DNA from 2 places in the Arthrobacter sp. B055-34 genome. Region 1 is predicted to be linked to the other one. Evidence: predicted binding sites of a transcription regulator. Region 1 holds the regulator's gene; the other holds the start of a gene.
What was found. Region 1 encodes HrcA, which represses chaperone genes, less so after heat shock. Its sites were predicted from a motif close to TTNGCACTCGNNNNNNNCGAGTGCNAA; they were not measured.
Positions count from the first base shown of each region.

Region 2: groL (chaperonin GroEL) is a predicted target of HrcA. The motif match lies at 2,497-2,523, and genes of this name have one in related genera.

Region 1 is NZ_JBNHFQ010000014.1:5,227-9,353, reverse strand. It holds gene AC5RWO_RS19910 (Gmad2 immunoglobulin-like domain-containing protein) at 1-268, shown strand, start outside; gene AC5RWO_RS19905 (16S rRNA (uracil(1498)-N(3))-methyltransferase) at 285-1,055, opposite strand; gene dnaJ (molecular chaperone DnaJ) at 1,058-2,185, opposite strand; gene hrcA (heat-inducible transcriptional repressor HrcA) at 2,265-3,278, opposite strand; gene AC5RWO_RS19890 (DUF3097 domain-containing protein) at 3,460-4,127, shown strand, end outside.
Region 2 is NZ_JBNHFQ010000017.1:15,919-20,045, forward strand. It holds gene AC5RWO_RS21015 (DUF4031 domain-containing protein) at 1-587, shown strand, start outside; gene groL (chaperonin GroEL) at 681-2,318, opposite strand; gene AC5RWO_RS21025 (TM2 domain-containing protein) at 2,714-3,319, shown strand; gene AC5RWO_RS21030 (cold-shock protein) at 3,424-3,630, opposite strand; gene AC5RWO_RS21035 (LytR C-terminal domain-containing protein) at 3,800-4,127, opposite strand, start outside.

The DNA of each region.
Region 1 (4,127 bases):
GGTGGAGGTCTACGGGCGCGGTGTAGCCTTTGAATCCCAATTGTCCTGGCGCATTTCGCGGCTGGAGTCGGCGGAAGACACCGGTGAAGGAACCATCCTCGAAGAGGGTACGGTGCAGGTTGACTCAGCTGCGGGTGAAACCGGTGAGTTCCGGTTCAGCCAGGAGCTCGATCCTGGCACATACCGGGTTACGGTCTTCCACGAGGACACGAGCGGCCGTACCGAGGAGCCTCAGAATGCTGACAGCAAGGTTTTCACGGTCAGGTAAGCGGGCCAGACGGCGTTCAGTTCCAGCGGCCCAGCCGCTCGCTGAGCAGCGCGACGGCGGCCGGCCCGGCAGTTGAGGACCTGAGCACATGCGGGGCCAGGATCACCAGCACCGCCCCCGCCTGACGCATCTGCTCGACCTCGCGGGGACTCATGCCGCCCTCGGGCCCGACGATCATGAGAATGCTCTGCTCCAGGTCTGCTTCCGATTCCAATCCGCTTCTCTGGACCGCTTCTGCCAGCGACAGCCGCGCGTCCTCGTGGAGGATCAGCGCCAACCTGCTCTCGCCGATACGTCCACAGAGCGATTTCAAATCAACCAGCGGCGCGACGTCAGGAACTGTGGCGCGGCGCGCTTGCTTCGCGGCGGACCGGACAGTCGATTCCCACTTCGCCATCCCCTTGGCAGCCTTGGCGTCGCGCCAGCGGACAATACTCCGTTCGGCCTGCCAGGGAACTACCTCGTCCACACCCAATTCCGTGGCAGCTTCGATCGCAAGTTCATCACGGTCGCCCTTGGCCAACGCCTGGACGAGCGTAAGCCGGAAGGGTGCCGCGGGTTCCGGGGCAACTGTCTCGACGGAGACGGTCAGGCTCTCCGTACCCGTCGAGACGACCGTTCCGGAAAGCCGCATGCCCCGTCCGTCCACGACGTCCACGCTCTCGCCGGGGCTCAGACGCTTAACCGCGACAGCATGCCTGGCCTCGGCACCGGTCAGGACGAATTCCTCACCGGATGCCACCTCCGCCAGTGCTCCAGGTTCGGTGAAGAAAACGGGATTGGTCACTGTTAGAGATTGCCGAGCTTGTCCCGCAGCCGGGCAAAAACGCCGCTGCCGCTGCCCGCAAGCTTGCCCTCGGTGAACTGCTCGTCGCGCGACGCCGCCAGCTGGCGCAGCAGTTCCTCTTGCTCGGAATCGAGTCGGGTGGGCGTTTCCACGTGCACATGGACCTTCAGATCGCCGCGGCCGTAGCCCCGCAGATGCGTCACCCCAAGCCCCTTGAGGGTGATGACCTCGCCCGCCTGGGTACCAGGCTTGATGTTCAGCGACTGCGTCCCGTCGAACGTGTCCATGTCCACATCCGTACCGAGGGCCGCAGCCGTCATGGGTACCGCCATCGTCACATGGAGGTCGTCGCCCTCACGGATGAAATTCTTATCCGGGGCAACACGGATCTCGACGTAGAGGTCGCCCTGGGGGCCGCCTGCCGTACCTGATTCACCCTGCCCGGCCAGCTGGATCCGGGTGCCCGTTCCGACACCTGCCGGAATTTTGATGGTCAGCGAGCGGCGGCTGCGGATGCGCCCCTCCCCATTACATTCGTTGCACGGGTCGGGAATGATCGTGCCGAAGCCTTGGCAGCTTCCGCAGGGAGCGGCGGTCATGACCTGCCCCAAGATGGAGCGGACGGCACGCTGTACCTGGCCCGAACCGCCGCAGATGTCGCAGGTCCGCGGGCTCGTGCCGGGACGGCAGCAGCTGCCGTCGCACGTGGGGCAAACGACGGCGGTGTCCACTTCGATCTTCTTGTTGACGCCGAACACGGCATCTTTGAGATCGATGCGGACATTGATCAGTGCGTCCTGTCCGCGGCGCGTGCGCGAAGGCGGTCCGGCAGTGCCCTGCCCACCGAAGAAGGTTTCGAAAATATCCTGGAAGGCGAACCCAGCACCCGAATAGCCGCCGCCGAAGCCGCTGTCCGTGCCGTTCTCATTGCCTGTGGTGTCATATACCCGCCGCTTCTGCGGGTCCGACAGCACCTCGTACGCATGGCTGACCTGCTTGAACTGTTCCGCAGCCTCCGGCCCGGTGTTCACATCAGGGTGGAGCTTGCGAGCCAGTTTCCGATAGGCCTTCTTGATTTCCTCAGCAGTGGCATCGCGGCTGACACCGAGTACGTCGTAGTGGTTGCTCACCTTGTATTACTTCTCTTCCTGGGAATCGGTTGCGGACAGCGGCTCCCGCTGCCCATGTTGCTGCTTGTTGGCCGGCTGCCTATCCGGCAAGGATGCGTGACAAATAACGGGCTACGGCGCGCACGGCGGCCATAGTAGTTGGATAATCCATCCGGGTTGGACCGAGGATGCCCAGCTTGGCTGAAGAACCCGGACCATAGCCTGTTGCGACCACGGATGTTTCCACCAACGAACCGTACGGGTTCTCATGTCCAATGCGTACGGAAATCCCGCGGGCGTCCTGCTGCATCTCCGACAGCAGGCGAAGCAGGACCACCTGTTCCTCGAGCGCCTCGAGGATGGGTCCGATACTCAACGGGAAATCCATGGGGGAACGGGCCAAGTTGGCCGTGCCGGCCATGAGGATACGTTCCTCTTGTGTGGCTGCAGCAAGATTTTCCAAGGCCGCTGAAAGCGGTGGCACGATAGCCTCCGTGCCGGGTCTGACGTCTTTCAACCCGTTCCGCAGCAGCCCGCCCACCGAATCGAGGGGGTGCCCGGCCAATTCGGAGAGATAGGCCGATCGGAGATCGGATAATTCTTCATCGGTGACGGGATCAGGCAGGGAAATGACCCTCTGCTCAACTTTCCCGTTGTCGGCAATCAAGACAACGAGGACCTGTTGCGGTGCGAGCAGGACAAACTCGATGTGCCTGGTGCAAGCACGCCCCAGCCGCGGATACTGGATCACGGCTACCTGATTGGTCAGCTGGGATAACAACCTCACGGTGCGATCCATGACATCATCCAGGTCGCCCGCGCTCTCGAGTAGGGCTTGGATGGCACGGCGTTCTGCGGAGGAGAGCGGTTTCACATCCGAAATCCGGTCGACGAAGAGCCGGTAGCCCTTGTCCGTTGGAATGCGGCCAGCGCTAGTGTGCGGAGCGACAATCAGGCCTTCTTCTTCCAGAGCAGCCATGTCGTTGCGGATTGTTGCCGAGGAAACACCTAAATGGTGGCGGTCAACCAGTGCTTTGGACCCCACGGGTTCGCGCGAATGCACGTAGTCTTCCACGATAGCGCGCAGCACCTCGAGCCGACGGCCTTCGCTCACTGGGCACCTCCTGATTTCGTACGGCTGCAGTAGACATGCCGGTTAGCACTCAACACGTCCAAGTGCTAAGTCTAATACCTTTGGCACGTTGTTAGCATTGTCAGGCTGCCATGCACCTATCGGCGGCTCCGCTGATCGCCAGCAGCTACCCGATAGCTGCGTGACCGAAGGACTACAACCGATGAGCAGCTACGGCTGGGGACCACAGGATCTATCCGCTCCGAAGTCGCGTCAGCTTCGCAAGGTCGGGGCCGAACCCGGACTGGTACTGGAGGACGTCGAAAGCGGCTGGGTAGGTGCGGTGGTGCGCGTGGAGAAGTCCGGCGGGGTCCACTTGGTGTCGCTGGAGGACCGGCGGGGAAAGAAACGTTCCTTCCCCCTGGGCTTCGGCTTTCTGCTGGAAGGTGAACCCGTGGAGGTAGTTCCTGCCATGGCCGCTGCCGCCGTCGCACGTCCGCAGCGGACGGCCTCAGGATCAGTCAGAGTAGAAGGACTGCGCGCGCAGGTGGCCAAGGCCAGCCGGATCTGGGTCGAAGGCAAGCACGATGCCGAACTCGTCGAGAAGGTGTGGGGCCACGATCTTCGGGTCGAAGGCATAGTCGTCGAGCCGCTCCACGGCGTCGATGACCTGGCTTCGGCGGTTACGGCGTTCAGTCCGGGGCCGCAGCGAAAACTGGGCATTCTGGTAGACCACCTGCTGCCCGACACCAAGGAGTGGCGTATTGCCCAGGCCGCCATGGCAGTTCCATCGGCACGCAACAACGTGCTGATTGTCGGCCACCCGTATGTGGATGTCTGGCAGGCCATTAAGCCGGCCGTCATCGGGCTGGAAAAATGGCCGGTGGTTCC
Region 2 (4,127 bases), on a different contig from region 1:
CCTTGCTCCCCGGTCAGGAACGACTGGGCCGGGAGCTCATCTCCAGGTGGGGCGAGGACCACCGGCACTACCACGACCATTCGCACCTGCTGGCGGTCATCGAGGCACTGCGCACGCTTCAGGACCACGGAGAGCGACCGGGAGAGGAAACCCGGGCCGTCTGGCTGGCGGCCTGGTTCCATGACGCCGTCTATAAAGGGGTGGCAGGAAAGGATGAAGAAGATTCCGCGGCACTGGCACACGGGAAGCTGACCGGCGCCGGCTGCCGACCTGAGGAGGTTGCTGAGAGCGTCCGTCTGGTGCTGCTGACAGCGCATCATGCTCCGGCTGACGACGACGCGTCCGGAGCCATGCTGTGCGATGCGGACCTGTCGATTCTCGGCAGCCCTCCGGACAACTACCGCCGCTACCTCGCCGCAGTCCGGAAAGAGTACGCGCACGTCGGTGACGCTGATTTCGCAGCCGGCCGCGCCGCCGTCGTCCGCCGGTTGCTGGCCTTGGAGCCGTTGTATCGGACGGACACCGCCCGCAAGCTCTGGCTGGCGCAGGCCCGGCAGAACCTGAGCACCGAACTGGCCGAGGCTTAACCCGGGAAGGCACGGCTCCCGATCGGGAACCGTGCCTTCCTGTTGGAACTGGTCAGATGATGACCGGCTTGGAAGCGGCTTGCGCCGGACTTCCTAGAAGCCGCCCATACCGCCCATGCCGCCCATGTCGTCGCCGCCGGGCATGGCCGGAGCGTTCTTCTCGGGCTTGTCAGCGACAACGGCCTCGGTGGTGAGGAACAGGCCGGCGATGGAAGCCGCGTTCTGCAGAGCAGAGCGGGTCACCTTGACCGGGTCGTTCACACCGGCAGCCAGCAGGTCTTCGTAGACACCGGTTGCAGCGTTCAGGCCGTGGCCGGAAGGCAGACCGCGGACCTTGTCGGCAACAACGCCCGGCTCGAGGCCAGCGTTGAAGGCGATCTGCTTCAGCGGAGCATCGATGGCAACCTTGACGATGTTGGCGCCGGTTGCTTCGTCGCCCTCAAGGTTCAGGTTGGCGAACGCCTTGGCGCCGGCCTGGATCAGGGCAACGCCGCCACCGGCGACGATGCCTTCTTCAACGGCAGCCTTCGCGTTGCGGACAGCGTCCTCGATGCGGTGCTTGCGTTCCTTGAGCTCAACTTCGGTTGCGGCACCGGCCTTGATGACTGCAACGCCGCCGGCCAGCTTGGCCAGACGTTCCTGCAGCTTCTCGCGGTCGTAGTCGGAATCGGAGTTGTCGATCTCGGCGCGGATCTGGGAAACGCGGCCTGCGATCTCCTCGGCGTCGCCGGCACCTTCAACGATGGTGGTCTCGTCCTTGGTGACAACAACCTTGCGGGCCTGGCCCAGCAGTTCGAGGGTTGCGTTCTCCAGCTTGAGGCCAACTTCCTCGGCGATGACCTGGCCACCGGTCAGGATGGCGATGTCAGCCAGCTGAGCCTTGCGGCGGTCACCGAAGCCCGGAGCCTTGACGGCAACGGACTTGAAGGTGCCACGGATCTTGTTGACAACCAGGGTGGCCAGAGCCTCGCCCTCGATGTCTTCGGCGATGATCAGCAGCGGCTTGCCGGACTGCATGACCTTCTCCAGAACTGCAACGAGGTCCTTCACGTTGGAGATCTTGGAGTTGACGATCAGGATGTACGGGTCTTCGAGGACCGTTTCCTGGCGCTCTGCGTCGGTGACGAAGTAGCCGGAGATGTAGCCCTTGTCGAAGCGCATACCTTCGGTGAGCTCGAGCTCCAGGCCAAAGGTGTTGGACTCCTCGACGGTGACAACGCCTTCCTTGCCGACCTTGTCGAGAGCTTCAGCGATCAGTTCACCAATCTGCGGGTCGCCTGCAGAGATCGAGGCGGTAGCAGCAATCTGCTCCTTGGTCTCGATTTCCTTGGCGGAAGAGATCAGTTCGGCGGTGACAGCGTCAACAGCCTTTTCGATACCGCGCTTGAGGCTCAGCGGATCGGCACCGGCGGCAACGTTGCGCAGGCCTTCCTTGACCAGGGCCTGGGCGAGGACGGTTGCGGTGGTGGTACCGTCACCGGCGACGTCGTCGGTCTTCTTGGCAACTTCCTTGACGAGCTCTGCGCCGATCTTCTCGTACGGATCGTCGAGCTCGATCTCCTTGGCGATGGAAACACCATCGTTGGTGATCGTGGGAGCGCCCCACTTCTTTTCGAGGACAACGTTGCGACCACGCGGGCCGAGCGTGACCTTAACTGCGTCAGCGAGGATGTTCAGTCCACGCTCGAGGCCGCGGCGGGCCTCTTCGTCAAAGCTAATGATCTTTGCCATGGCGGCATACGTCCCTTCTGGACAGTAGACAGCGGGCGCAGCCTTGGATAAACCAGGACTGCTAACCACTGCGATGCCCGCGACGGACGGGTAACGACGACGGCGATCTCTTTACGCCGCACCGCCACCCTCATCCCAGTGGTTTGGATTTTTTCACTCTCCCCCGTCGGCCGACTGCTTAGCAGTCAACCAGCGAGAGTGCTAACACAATAATTAGCACTCACCACCCTCGAGTGCAAGCTGCAGCCAGGATTACTTGGACAGCTTCACAGAGCGCGTAACACCCTGACCGCCACTGACACGAAGATCAGGGTGCCCCCCGATAGTCCGGGCCCGTGCCGCGCCGTAGATTGTAGGTAGTCACGCAGCACCATCACATACCGAAGGAAAAGAACATGTCGGAAAATCCGGACGGCAAGCAGGACAAAGCCGGGCAGGACCAGCCCGGACCATCCCGCGGGGAGAATCCCACCGAGCCACTGCGGGGCGCGGGCACCAGTCCCACACAGCCCCTGGGCAATATGCCCGGTGAACAGGCGCCCGGAGGAAAGCCTCCGTACGGCCAAGCACCGCAGGGCCAGCCGCCGTACGGGCAGCCACAACAGGGGCAACCGCCGTACGGGCAGCCCCAACCGGGCCAGCCGCCGCAGGGACAGGCGCCCTATGGACAACCGCCTCACGGCCAGCAGCCGCTTGGCCAGAATCCCTACGCGCAGCCGCAGTACGGCCAGGTTCCCTACGGGCAGCCGGCCCAGCCGTATTACGCCGGCTACCCGGAACAGAAGTCCCGCCTGATCGGCGGCTTGCTGGGCATTCTGCTCGGCGGACTGGGCATCCACCGCTTCTATCTGGGCTACGTCGGCATCGGGATCGTGCAGATCGTCGTCACCATCGTCACGTTCGGTCTCGGTGCGATCTGGGGCTTCGTCGAAGGCATCATGATCCTGGTCGGAGCCGAAATGTTCCGCCGCGATGCCAAGGGTGTTCCGCTCAAGGAGTAGCAGGCATCCCGCCCAAGCAGCCGGGGGCGGTGTTTAGAACTGCATACGACGGCGGCGTGCGGCTAAATCAATAGCCGCACGCCGCCGTCGTAATTTGGCAAAGATCAGGAAGCGAACTTCACTTCCTCAGCCTGCGGACCCTTTTGCCCTTCCCCGATTTCGAATTCAACGCGCTGGCCCTCCTCAAGGGAGCGGTAACCGTCCATCTGGATGGCGGACCAATGCACAAATACGTCAGCTTCGTTTTCATCGACGGTGATAAAGCCGTAGCCTTTTTCCGCGTTGAACCATTTGACGGTTCCCTGCGCCATATTGCTCTCCATATTTCTAGACCTGGCCCCGCCGCCTCTGTTTCCGGCGGCGGAGATGCGCTCACTCTACCCATGCCGCAGCACTGGTGTGAGCGCCGGCACAGAGAATGTTATGGAGGTGTAACAGTGGCCGCGGACGTATCTCCGGACGGGCCAAACAGGGACGTGGTCAGCCGTTTTGCTGGAATCCAGGACCCAGCACCACGGTGACATACTCGGATACTGCTCCCTGCCCGGTCTCGCGCAGGTCGGAGATGCCCAGGAGTTCGCCCAGCGCCTGCGCGTTGGCGCTCTGGCCGGGGTTGTAGAAGATCACGGAGTTGGCCATGGGCGTGCCCTGCCAGTTATCCACTACCCCGACGGCCCAGCCGTCGGACGTGACCGTCTGCGAGACCGCGCCGCCAAGCCCGGTGACGCCGACGCTGTTGAAGATCAGCACCGGATCAGCTTTATTCACGGCAGCGGCAGCTTCGGCAGCCTCGTCGACGGGTTCCTCG